Linked DNA regions of Magnetococcus marinus MC-1. The protein of the gene in region 1 interacts with the protein of each later gene in a pairwise test. Links are inferred from orthologs where the notes say so. Each region holds a gene or a part of one and is shown in the gene's direction. Other genes may lie near its edges.

Evidence for each region.
Region 2: the proteins of dnaX (region 1) and dnaQ interact in binary tests that used the Escherichia coli proteins (3 or more experiments, as listed by UniProt). The link is inferred for Magnetococcus marinus MC-1 from one-to-one orthologs.
Region 3: the proteins of dnaX (region 1) and MMC1_RS13680 interact in binary tests that used the Escherichia coli proteins (3 or more experiments, as listed by UniProt). The link is inferred for Magnetococcus marinus MC-1 from one-to-one orthologs.

The regions. Positions count from the first base shown.
Region 1 is NC_008576.1:2,146,571-2,152,152, forward strand. Bases 1,252-4,180 are described here. They hold dnaX (DNA polymerase III subunit gamma/tau), read left to right. Parts: upstream 1,252-1,776; coding sequence 1,777-3,585; downstream 3,586-4,180. Other genes in these bases: MMC1_RS08850 (CobW family GTP-binding protein), read left to right, coding at 1,252-1,341; MMC1_RS08860 (YbaB/EbfC family nucleoid-associated protein), read left to right, coding at 3,774-4,076; recR (recombination mediator RecR), read left to right, coding at 4,086-4,180. Also shown: MMC1_RS22155 (YgaP family membrane protein), read left to right, coding at 1-249; more of MMC1_RS08850, read left to right, coding at 286-1,251; more of recR, read left to right, coding at 4,181-4,688; MMC1_RS08870 (2-oxoacid:acceptor oxidoreductase family protein), read left to right, coding at 4,908-5,582. UniProt on the Escherichia coli protein: Part of the beta sliding clamp loading complex, which hydrolyzes ATP to load the beta clamp onto primed DNA to form the DNA replication pre-initiation complex.
Region 2 is NC_008576.1:30,087-33,608, forward strand. Bases 1-3,000 are described here. They hold dnaQ (DNA polymerase III subunit epsilon), read left to right. Parts: upstream 1-1,143; coding sequence 1,144-1,857; downstream 1,858-3,000. Other genes in these bases: hemG (protoporphyrinogen oxidase), read left to right, coding at 1-1,144; MMC1_RS00145 (c-type cytochrome), read left to right, coding at 1,928-2,479; MMC1_RS00150 (hypothetical protein), read left to right, coding at 2,595-3,000. In the rest of the region: more of MMC1_RS00150, read left to right, coding at 3,001-3,227; bioF (8-amino-7-oxononanoate synthase), read left to right, coding at 3,327-3,522. UniProt on the Escherichia coli protein: DNA polymerase III is a complex, multichain enzyme responsible for most of the replicative synthesis in bacteria. The epsilon subunit contain the editing function and is a proofreading 3'-5' exonuclease.
Region 3 is NC_008576.1:3,376,287-3,379,508, reverse strand. The notes cover bases 1-2,700. They hold MMC1_RS13680 (DNA polymerase III subunit chi), read left to right. Parts: upstream 1-963; coding sequence 964-1,437; downstream 1,438-2,700. Other genes in these bases: ispF (2-C-methyl-D-erythritol 2,4-cyclodiphosphate synthase), read right to left, coding at 2,349-2,700; MMC1_RS21715 (hypothetical protein), read left to right, coding at 1,684-2,220; MMC1_RS13685 (leucyl aminopeptidase), read left to right, coding at 1-956. Outside these bases: more of ispF, read right to left, coding at 2,701-2,828; ispD (2-C-methyl-D-erythritol 4-phosphate cytidylyltransferase), read right to left, coding at 2,825-3,222. UniProt on the Escherichia coli protein: Part of the beta sliding clamp loading complex, which hydrolyzes ATP to load the beta clamp onto primed DNA to form the DNA replication pre-initiation complex.

The DNA.
Region 1 (5,582 bases):
CGGTTCTTCCCGATACTTTTAACCAGGAGCGGGCGGTTAAAAAAACGCTCGGTAATCATGATGACCATTACACGATTGATCCCCATTGTAGCAGGTTTTATGGTGTTGCTTAGTGTGCTTCTTACACATTATGTCCACCCCAACTGGGTTTATCTCACGATTTTTGTGGGTATCAACCTGTTTCAAAGTGGCATCACCGGGTTCTGCCCTTTAGCCACGATCTTAAAAAAATTGGGTTTTCCTCAGTAACCGGCTAACCTTGCAACAGGACAAAGACACACGCTTATGAGCATTCCTGTCACTATCATCACCGGCTATTTGGGGGTTGGTAAAACCACCGTTATTCGCCATCTGCTTACCCATAACAAGGGGGGGGCTACCTGGGCTGTGGTGGTCAATGAGTTTGGCGATGTGCCCATTGATGGGGCAATTATGTCCAGTGGCGGGGTGGCGATTAAGGAGTTGGCAGGAGGGTGCATCTGCTGCACCTTAGGGGCGGATATGGAAACCGCCTTGGGTGAGATACTGGATACCATCCAGCCCGAGCGTATCCTGATTGAGCCGACTGGGTTGGGGCATCCCGGTGGGGTTATTGAGGCTGTGACGGAGGGCAAATTTCGCCATCGTCTCACCCTCAAGAGCGTGCTCTGCTTGGTGGATTTGGCGATGTTGCGGGATCCATTGTTGAGTCAACGCAAAACCTTTATTGACCAAGTCGCCATTGCCGATGTGGTGTTGGCCGCCAAGGGGGATCAGCTCAATGCCGCCGACTATGCGGCGTTTGTGCAGTGGGGGCAGGAGCTGTTTCCGCCAAAAGAGGTGATGGGCAAGGTGATGCAAGGGTCGATAGATCCTGCGTGGCTGGATCTCAGTGTGGAGATGCGTCCCTATAGCCTCCTGCTGGAGCGGATGGTGGAAGGGGGTGAGCATCACCATCATGGAGATTCTGCACACAGCCATGGGGCCGGGCTAGGGGCTACCCCTCAGCAGCCCCAGTTGGACCAGCCGGTGCATTTTGAAAATCGCGGTTTGGGCCATATTGGGGGCGGATGGATTTTCCATGTCGAAGAGCGTTTTCACGAACATAAACTCATGGAGCTGTTCGAGGGGTCTCTGGCGGGCATTGCTCCGGTGGTGCGGATGAAGGGGCTATTTCGCGTGGGACCAACCCGGCGCATTTTAATTGATCGGGTGGGCTCGGTGGTGACGGTGAATGACTCCATTGCCTATTGGCGGGATAGCCGGGTCGAGGTCATTGTGCCCCAGGCAGCGGTAGCGCCCCAATGGGCCCGCTTAGAGCAGGCGATGTTGGCCAGTCGCTGGAAGCGCAAGGAGAGCTAATCTGAAGAATGACTTTGCTAAGCTGGTATTGCCGGCTCAAATGTGGGATGCTCAGGCTGTGCATCGTTTTTCCAGCACCTCTGACAGATGACGCTTTGACAAAGTGTCGTTAATGGGCTAAAAGTGGCCTGACATTTCGAATCGTAGGTGCAACAGAAGCTCCTTTTATTGGAGATTTTGTTTGAAAGGCCCATATCGGAGAGCTGCCTGGTGCATGGGGTAGCATCTCCCTCTTTGTGGGCGGCGCTGATGGCTAGGCCATGCGCAACGAAAACCCGCCAACCCCGCCAGGTCCGGAAGGAAGCAACGGTAACGGGATCTTTTGTGTGCCGCATTACGTTTGGTCGGAGCCGCCCTCCCTGATGCGTCCGGCAGTTGCTCGCCTTGTTGGCTTGGCTGCCGGGCGTCGATCATTCCTCCCAACCTATGGGTGTCATGTCTTCCTACGTCGTATTGGCGCGTAAATGGCGGCCACGCCGCTTTGAAGATCTGATTGGTCAGGAACATACGGTCCAGGCGCTGCGTCATGCACTGGAGCAGGGCCGTATACCCCACGCTTTTCTCTTTACCGGCATTCGTGGCATCGGCAAAACCACCCTCTCTCGATTATTGGCGATGTGCTTAAACTGCGGTACTGGGGTGACGGCCAATCCCTGTGGCGCGTGTGATAGCTGTCGCGCCATTGTGCGGGGCGAGCACCCTGATGTATTTGAGGTGGATGCCGCCTCCCGCACCAAAGTCGAGCAGATGCGGGAGCTTTTGGATGGTGTCGCTTACACCCCCTCGCTAAGCCGCTATAAGATCTATATTCTTGATGAAGTCCATATGCTCAGTGCCTCATCCTTCAATGCGTTGCTCAAAACGTTGGAGGAGCCCCCCACGCATGTTAAGTTCATTTTTGCAACCACCGAAGTGCGGAAAATCCTGCCGACCATTCTCAGCCGTTGCCAGCGCTATGATCTGCGCCGTCTGGATCGTGACGGGCTTGCCCGCTATCTTGCGCATGTGTTGGATGTTGAGCAGATTGCCTATGACCAAGAGGGGCTTGCTGCCATAAGTCACGCGGCCGATGGTTCGGTGCGGGATGCGCTTTCGCTGCTGGATCAAGCCATTGCCCATGGTGGCGGGCGGGTGGATTATACCCATGTGAGCGGTTTATTGGGGTTGACCGACCGGCAAGCGGTGGTGGCGCTGTTTGCGGACCTCTGCCGTGGGCGGTTACTGGAGATGTTGGAGCGCGCGGCCTATTTCCATCGTGATGGGGTAGAGCCGGTGGTGCTATTGAACGATTTGCTGGATATAACCCACCAAGTGACCCGTGAGTTGGCGGTGGGGGTCGGGGATGCTGCCCAGGCGCTTTCTGAGCACGAGGGGTTAAAAGAGGTGTGGCCTAAGCTTGGTCTTGAGCATTTGCAGATGCTCTACCAGGTATTGCTGCGTGGGCGTGAGGATCTGCAAATGGCTCGATTACCCCGGCAGGCGTTGGAGATGTTGTTGCTGCGGGCGGCGCATTTGCGGCCCGTGCCGCCCTTAAAACAGTTGGTGGAGTCATTGCAGCGGCAAGCAGGGGTGGAGCCCGGTGAAAGGCAGGCGTCGCCAGCGGTAAAAAAGTTTGATGCCCCGGGGGTGGGGCAGAGTGAGGTTGCCCCCACGGTACACTTTGCGCCTAAGAGTGCCGCTTTAGAGGCGCCGCAAGCGGTCCAAGCGCCCCAGGTTAAGCGAGCAAAAAAGCAACCCACGGTTCTGGCGCCGGAGCCGCAGCCCCCTGTAGTGCCGCCCGATTGGCCCGCCGTGCCGCCTTTGCAGGAAGAGCCTACGGTCGTTTCCCCAACGCCACCGGCTACGGTGGAGAGCTGGGAAAAGCTGATTGAGGCGGCGCGCATTAAGTTTCCGTTGCTGGCACAAAAGATGGAGAGTCATCTTAGTTTGCTGAGTTATACAGGGGGGTCAGGCCCCCACGATCCACCTTGCATGGAGGTGATGATTGCTCACGCTTTTGCCGGCGAACCCAGTAAGGTGCATAAAAACCTTATGGATTTGTTGGTTTCGTTAAAACTGCCCAATGGGGTGGTGCATATCCGTAAAAGCAGCGATGGAACGCGCCCGGATACAGAAGCGGAAAAACAAAAGAAAGCTCAAGACGCTTACCAAAATGCCTTGACGCGTGAGGTGGCGGACGATCCGTTAATTCAAGAGATTGAGCGGCGGTTTGAAGCAAAGATTATCCATGTTGAACCGGTTTGACTTGACAATTTTGCAACGCAAAAGTAAGAATCGGGTCATGTCTGGGAACGATTTTTATAGGCTGCTCCTCTAACGTGGTCAAGGCGTACGCAGGGCCAACGTTGTTTGTGCCAAGATCCAGGCAGGGAGCGTGCAGCAAGGCAACCATAGCAAATGATAAGGGTGACGCCGTGAAGGGTTTTGGCAATATGGGAAATATGATGAAGCAGGCCAAGCAGATGCAAGCCAAGATGGCGCAGATGCAGGAGGAGCTTGCTCAGTTGCAGGTAATCGGCCAAGCGGGTGGCGGCATGGTGGAGGTTACCATTAATGGTAAACAGTCTGTTGAGGGGGTGAAGATTGACCCCAAGGCGGTTGACCTAGAAGATCTAGAAATGCTGGAAGATTTGGTGGCCGCCGCTTTTAATGATGCCCAAATGCGCATGGCACAGATTACCCAAGAAAAGATGGCCAAGGTTACGGGCGGCATGAATATTCCCGGCCTGTTTTGATCGTATAACATGAGTAGCGGTCTGCCGACACTGGAACGCAGCATTGAGCTCTTTTCCCGCCTGCCAGGGGTTGGTCGCAAGAGTGCGCAGCGTATGGTCTACCACCTTCTCAAAGAGGGGGGGCGGGAGGCTACTCTGCTGGGGCAAGGGCTCTTGGCGCTGAGTGAGCGCATTCACTTTTGTGAGGTGTGCCATAATTTGGCCGAAGAGGGCTTGTGCGCCATTTGTCAAGATAGTAAACGAGATCATGGCCTCATTTGTGTGGTAGAAGAGCCCGTGGATGTGCTAGCTATGGAGCGTGCTGGGGCTTATCGAGGTCTCTATCATGTGTTGGGGGGGCGGCTTAGCCCCATGGATGGGATAGGGCCAGATGCGCTGTACTTGGACGCGCTGCTCGAGCGGTTGCAGCAAGGCGGGGTACGGGAGTTAATTATCGCCACCAACCCGACCGTTGCCGGGGAGGCCACGGCCCACTATATCACCCAACTGGCGCAGCCACTTACCATAGATATTAGCCGCTTGGCCTATGGTATGCCCATGGGCGGTGAGTTGGAGTATTTGGATGAATCCACCCTGTTTCAGGCCCTTCAAGGCCGCAGAGGTGTTTTGTAAGGACCTGTATTTACAGGTTTCATATGTAGAAGTGTGGCATGGGTTTCATTTCATGGAAAGATAGCATGCTTTTTTGAAATGAATTGGTTACAATGCCAACCTTCTAAAGCTAAGCAGTTTAATGCGGTGCCGCTGGTGGATATGCTGTACCGCAACAACTGACATGAGGGGGCTGCGCGCGTTGTGTGGACCCCAAGCAGATAACGGAGAGTTCTTGGTATGGCTACCTTGAAAGCAGATGACCAACAGGCGTTTCCCTATCCGGGCATTCCCGGAACAGGTGATGGTTCCGATGCCATCGCTTATGTGGAGACTCGCGCCACTGACGGTGCAGCCGCTTACCCCATCACCTCGTCTACCATTATGGGCCAAAATTACCAGGTCGCAGTGGCGAACGGCTTTAAAAACGTCTGGGGCAACGAGTTGGCCTGGTTGGAGTTAGAGTCCGAGCACTCATCGGCTTCTGCTTGCGAAGGCTATGCCTTGGCAGGGGGTCGTGTGACCAACTTTACCTCGGGTCAGGGCTTGATTCTGATGAAAGAGGTGCTCTACACCATCGCCGGTAAGCGTCTGCCCCAGGTGTTGAACGTGGCGGCACGTGCGCTGACCCATCAGGGTTTGAACGTGCATGCTGGTCATGATGATGTGATGGGGGTTGCGGACTGTAACTGGGGCATTCTGTTTGCCCAGAGTGTACAGGCTTCTGCCGACCTCTGTATGATTGCCCGTCGCGCCTCGGAAAATGCTTTAACGCCGATGATGAACGTGCAGGACGGTTTTTTGATCTCTCACACCATTGAGAACCTCAACTATCCTGAGGATGATCTCATTCGAGAGTATCTGGGCAATCCCCGTGAGCGTATTCGAAACATGTTTGATCCTGAGGCACCTTTG
Region 2 (3,522 bases), 2.1 Mb from region 1 along the record:
ACTTCAAGAAGCCAACCCCCTAGCCGCCCGCCGCTTTGTTATGAAAGGGGGTCAACTGCATGTGCTGCCAACCTCCCCACCAGGATTTATAAAAACACCCCTGTTTTCCCTCTCTGCCAAACTACGCTTATGCCTGGAGCCCTTTATCGGTAAGAGCGAACAAGAAGAGAGTATTGCCCAATTTGTCATCCGACGTTTGGGTCAAGAGTTCCTCGATTACGCCATTGAACCCTTTGTCTCTGGCGTCTACGCAGGCGACCCTAAACAGCTCTCTGTACGGGCCGCTGTGGCTAAAATCTATGCGCTCGAAGCCAAATATGGCTCCCTGATTAAAGGGGCCATCGCCCTGGGAAAAATCCGTAAAGCCGCCGGCATGCCCCGTGGACGCATGATCTCTTTTGAGACAGGTATGGAAACTCTGCCCGCCACCATCGCGAACAGGTTGCCCCACCAGAGCATCCACACCAACGCCCAAGTAACCGCCCTCTGCCAACATGGCGCTGCGTGGCAGGTTAGCTGGCAACAAGGGGGGCAACACGGGGGTGAACCCCACAGCATCATCGCCTCCCAAGTGGTGCTGGCCACTCCCGCTTCAGTCTCCGCCCAACTGCTGCGCCCCCTAAGCCCTCAAGCCGCAGACCTGCTGGAGAGCATCCGCTACGCCCCTGTGGATTCGGTGGCCCTGGGCTATGCCAAACAAGATATAAACCATTCTCTCGATGGATTTGGTTTTTTAATACCACGAAAAGAGCAGGTTACAACCCTTGGTGGACTCTTTTCCACCACCCTGTTCCCAGGTCGAGCTCCCCAAGATAAAGCGCTGCTCACCTGCTTTATCGGGGGTATGACCAACCCCTCCATCACCCAATGGTCAGAGGAGAAGGTGGTGACTCAGGTGGATCAGGATATGATGGCCGCCCTAGGCATCCAACACGGGGCCGAATATGTCCACCTAACCCGCTATACTCATGCCATCGCCCAATATGAACAGGGCCATTTGCAACGGGTAGGGGATATTGATAGGGCATTGGCAGGCTACAAAGGGCTGCATTTGCGTGCTAACTGGCGGGATGGGGTGAGCGTATCCGACTGTGTATTAAACGGCGAGAAGAGCGCACAGAAGATCCTAGCGGGGGTTTCCTGATGGAGAGATTGATCGTTCTGGATACAGAAACCACCGGCTTTGATCCCAAAGAGGGCCACCGCATTATTGAAATCGGTTGTGTTGAACTGGTCAATATGCGCAAAGGGGATGAACGGCAATGGTATGTCAATCCCGAGCGGGAGATACCCGCTGACGCCACCAAAGTACACGGTATTACCGATGCCGATGTGGCCAACAGCCCAAAATTTAAGGAAATATACCACGAATTTTTGGCCTTTATCGGCGAGGATAGCTTGGTTATCCACAACGCCGAATTTGATATGCGCTTTTTAAATGCCGAACTTACCCGTCTGAATAAACGCTTGGTCATGCCCATGGAACGGGCCATTGATACCATTCCCTTAGCCCGGCGTAAATTTCCCGGCTCCACGGTCAACCTGGATGCCCTGTGTAAACGGTTGGGGGTTGATAACTCGGGACGGACCTTCCACGGCGCACTGCTGGATGCCCACCTATTGGCAGAAGTCTATGTGGAGCTGATGGGGGGCAACCAGTTTAGTTTAGAGATGGCCGCCGATGAGAGCGGCCGAATTGCGCAGCCGTCGGATAGCCCAAAAGATGGCGCACCCGGTCCAGGGCTGATGATGGCTCCCCGCGACTGGCAGGTGAGTGAAGAGAGCACGCAGGCCCATGAGGCCTTTTTGCAGTTGTTGGACAGAGAGTCCGGCGGTGCAGTGTGGAACAAAAACTAGGGGGTATTGTCCATCCATCCCTGGGCGTGCCTGAACGCTGTAGATTCTGTTAAGTGGAGTCAAACCAAGCATGTTACTGCGGCTGTGTGTGGTGGCGGTTTTGATGATCCCCAGTCCATCCTACGGAGGTTCGCTGTTAGAGCCCTGTCTGCCCTGCCACAAAAAGAGCGGTGAACCGGTTAAAACCGATGTTACGCCGCTGATTGGCAGCCAAAATACATTTTATTTAACAGAGGTTTTAAAAGATTATGCCACAGGCAAACGCCCCACCGAGGTGGCCGCCCATAGGCAGATACCCCCGCACCAACAGGCGGCCTATGCTGCCCACTTTGCCCAGCAACGTTGGGTAAGTCCCTGGCAACCGGTGGAGCAAAAGCGGGCAGAGCGGGGCAAAAGCTTGGTTAAGGGCTGTGAGCGCTGTCACCGCGAGGGGGGTAGGGTGCAATTTGATGAAAATCCCCGCTTGGCCGGTCAGCGCATGGCCTATCTGCGTCTGCGCCTACACCAGTTTAGAACAGCGGGTAAAATACCGCCACAGCCAGAAAAAATGCGCAATTTTATCGGCGAATTAAACGATGAGCAGATCGAGGATGTGGTCCATTTTTATGCCAACAATCGTTAAAAGCTTCATCGTGTAAGTGAGGTCGAGCCAGCTTAACCGTGTGGGGTGGGTGCTGCGGGGGGTTTGGTATTCCATGGGTGCATGGCCCGGCATGATAAAATAGGGGGGGTAAACCATGTTTTTGCGGTGGTGCTGTCATCGCCATGACAAAATGTTGGGTATCACCTTGATTGAGATGCTGCTAGGTCTGCTCATTATCGGCGGGTTGTTGGGTATCGTCATGGTGGGGATTGAGCTGCAACACAATGCGCAGAACAAAAAGATCGCCCGCGTTTTTATAGGCGGCTGGGTACAAGCCTATGATCTTTACCATGAACGCACGGGCCGCGTACCAGGAGACCCCTCCAATACGGGACGTACCCATGTTCCGCTAGAGGCCGCCTTTGAAACGCAATTTTCTGGCATCGTTATGCAGCTTCCCCAGGGCGATGGTGAGGGAGGCATCAACAGCTACCGCTACAACGACGAGCAGGGCTATATACACCATTTACGCCTCGCTTTTGAGTCCATTAGCACCGCCTCTGAGGCGATTGGGGTAGGGCTGGTGGGGAATGTGATGCGCCTGGAGGGGGTCTCGCCCACGTTGTTTGCCACCCTGGAAGCGTTGTTGGATGAATCGCTTTCCCGTACACAAGGGACACTGCGCTGTCGCTCCATCTTGGAGATGGATCAACAGGACCCCATGCGACAGCGTAATAAGAGCCAAGCCAACCACAGCTTTGTCTGCTGGTATAAAATGCGTTATTAAACCTTGCTCCAGCCTACCTTTTACCCTCTGCATCAAAGCCGTGACCGGTGGGCTAAGTAAACCTTTTCTTTGTTTAGTAAGTTGACTAAACTGGCGGCTATGGAGCAACCACACTTAGCATACCGTGCCTTTTGTCAAAGCAGAGAGGCGGCGGGTCAATGGCGTCAGCTGCACGCGGTGCAGCCGCTGCCCCGTGGCCGGGTGTTGCGGGATGGGGTGGAGCTGATCAACTTTTCATCCAACAACTACATGGGTTTGGCAGATCACCCCCTGTTGAAGCAGCGGGCCATGGCGT
Region 3 (3,222 bases), 1.2 Mb from region 1 along the record:
TTTGTCGGGATCTGTGTAACCAACCCGGCAACGTGCTTACCCCCAAGACCCTCGCCGATGAGGCGGTTAAATTGGGTGAGGGCGATGCCATCAAGACCACGGTGATGGATGTCACCCGACTGCGCCGCAAGGGCATGAACGGAATTTTGGCGGTGGGGCAGGGCAGTGACACACCACCCCGTATGATTGTTATGGAGTACCGTAAGGGGGGGGACAAACCGCTGCTGGCGGTGGTGGGTAAAGCGATCACCTTTGATTCGGGTGGTATCTCCCTCAAGCCCGGTGCCAACATGGATCATATGAAATACGATATGAGCGGTGGCGGTGCGGTGTTTGGTTTGATGAAGGCCTTGGCGCAACTCAATTGGCCGGTCAATGTGGTGGGTGTTGTGCCCACGGCGGAAAACATGCCCGATGGCAAGGCGCAGCGCCCAGGGGATGTGATTACCATGTCCAACGGCAAAACGGTGGAGGTGCTTAATACCGATGCGGAGGGACGTTTAATTTTGGCCGATGCGCTACACTATGCCTGTGGCTTAAAGCCTGCGGCAGTGGTGGATTTGGCAACCCTGACCGGGGCCTGTGTGGTGGCGCTGGGGCATCATGCCAGCGGGCTACTGGGTAATGATGACGCCCTGCAAACCGAATTGGAGGCTGCGGGCATAAGCAGTGGTGAGCGCGTCTGGCGTCTGCCGCTGTTTAAAGAGTATCAGGAGCAGATTAAATCCAAGGTGGCTGACATCCAAAATATTGGCGAAAAAGGGGCGGGCACCATTACGGCGGCCTGTTTCCTCTCCCGTTTTGTGGAGGAGGGTATCCCTTGGGCCCACTTGGATATTGCGGGTACCGCATGGGGCGTGCCGGGCAAAAGCTACATTGGTGAGGGTTCCACGGGTAGCAGTGTACGCCTGTTGCTTCAGTGGGTAGAGCGCCGCATGGCGGCCAGCGAGGCCTGAGCGACGCATGGCTAAAACTCAGCAAGACCCGCTTCGCGTGCGCTTTTATCAACTTGCCACGGATAGCCGCGAGCGGGCTTTGCTGAAAATTTTAAATAAGGTTTACGGTATGGGCCTGCGGGTCTGTATTGTGGTGGAGGATCGCCAGCAGGCTCAAGGGTTGGACGAACACTTATGGCGCCATCCTCCAGATAGCTTTTTACCCCATGCAACCAGCGTAGATCCCTTTCCCGAAGCGCAGCCTATCCTGATTAGCGAGCAGCCAGTCGATCCCAATGGTGCCACCGTCGTGGTTATGCTGACCCCCGTTCCGTTGGAGAATTTGGATCAATTTGACACCGTTGTGGATTTTGTGCCAGACGATCCACAAGCCAAACGGGCCAGCCGCCTACGCTACAAACACTATAAAGATGCCCAGTGCCAGATGGAGTATTGGATTCAAACCCCAAAAGGGCAGTGGGAACGCGCGGCGGCATCATAGCCCATCGCGACCTATCCCGGAGGAAAGTGCAAATTTGCAAATAAAAAAAATAAAAATTATATACAATTGGTATATTAAATATGGAAAACTCATAAATAAAATTAAAACGAGATAAACAGCATGATAAATTTCATTGTTGATTGACGCTGTCGTCGCCGTTTGATAGTTTGTAGGCCTCGTTCTAGTCATATGCGTGTTGCTGAGGGTGCTTAAATGGCATAAGCAAGGCGTGCAGGAGGTGGTGTTATGAGTACAATGTCTTTTCCGGGTTTGGATCCGCTTGTGGTTGCTAAAGGCGTTACGCCTACAGCAGTTGATACTCATCTTGGTTTGCCTGTCGGTAGTGTCGCATTTATCTTGTCTCCAACACCGCAACCTGTGCTGCGTCTGGATTCGGTTTGTGAACGGCTCCGGCATCTCGATCTGTTGATGGATTACTTGGGTGTGACGCTGGTAGGTTCAAGCAAATATGGCTCTATGTCGGTCCGTTTTCGGCAGCTTGAAACTGTTCGGCAACGCATCCACTGCTCGCAAAAGGAGTTGGCGAGAGTGTCTGGTGTGTCGATCAAAGAGATTAAGCGGCTGGAAACCCCTGTAGGGGGGAATTCAGCCATCAGGCATAGCACCAGTTGCACCAACGCACGAGCCATTATCGCTGCGATCCAGCGTTTGGCCCCAAGATTTATGCATCCGTTTGAGGCAGAGATTGGGGTGGCTCCTTTGACCAACAAGGGGCGTCAATTTTTTTCTTTGCAGCAGTTGGGAAGGAAGTACGTGAGCTGATAAGCAAGAGGGCTTATCAAAAGGTTGTGTTCAGTCGTTGAAAGAGGCTTTCTCAAAATGTTGAAAAGGCCTCTTTCTCTTTGTGCAGTTACCCCCACTCTTTATTAGGCCGCTGGAGCAAGCCTTTCTCAAGGGCGTTGCAACAATACCACGCACTGCGCCGCAACCCCCTCATTTCGTCCGGTAAAGCCCAGCTTTTCCGTTGTGGTGGCCTTAACATTAACCTGTTCCACGTCACACCCTAGGGCCGCCGCGATCACCGTTTCCATGCGCGGGATATGGGGGGCCAATTTAGGTTGCTGGCAGATGACCGTGGCATCTAGGTTGATCAACTGCCAGCCCTGTTCCTGCATATAGCCGTAGACATGCTTCACCAGTTTGATGCTGGCAATGCCCGCATAGTGGGGGTCATTATCCGGGAAATGGCGGCCAATATCGCCGCGCCCCATGGCCCCCAACAGGGCATCACAGATGGCATGTAGCAGAACATCGGCATCGGAGTGGCCCAGCAAACCTTGATTATGGGGTACCTCTATTCCCCCCAGCATGAGTGGGCGGCCCTCAATCCAGCGGTGTACATCAAAGCCTTGACCTACGCGTATGTTCATACGATCTCCTTGCCTTGAATCAGGGCACGAACGGTTTCTAAATCCTCAGGCCGGGTGATTTTTAATAGGTGTGGGTCCCCCTCAATAGGCAGCACGGGTAAACCGGCCCACTCCATGAGCGAAGCATCATCCGTGGCGGTAAAGCCTGCGGCGCTGGCCTGTTGGTGCAGATCTAACATTAAGGCGGTGGGAAAAATCTGGGGGGTCTGCGCCAACCAGATGGTACGCCGATCCAGGGTGCGCACCACAAACCCCTTATCATCCACCTGCTTGACCGTATCGTGAGCGGGCAGGGCGGTTAGAATGCCTTGCGCCCGGCTGCGGGCTTGGAGCAGTCTGTCTAAGAGAGCTTGGCTTATCAACGGACGGGCGGCATCGTGAATGGCAACCCATG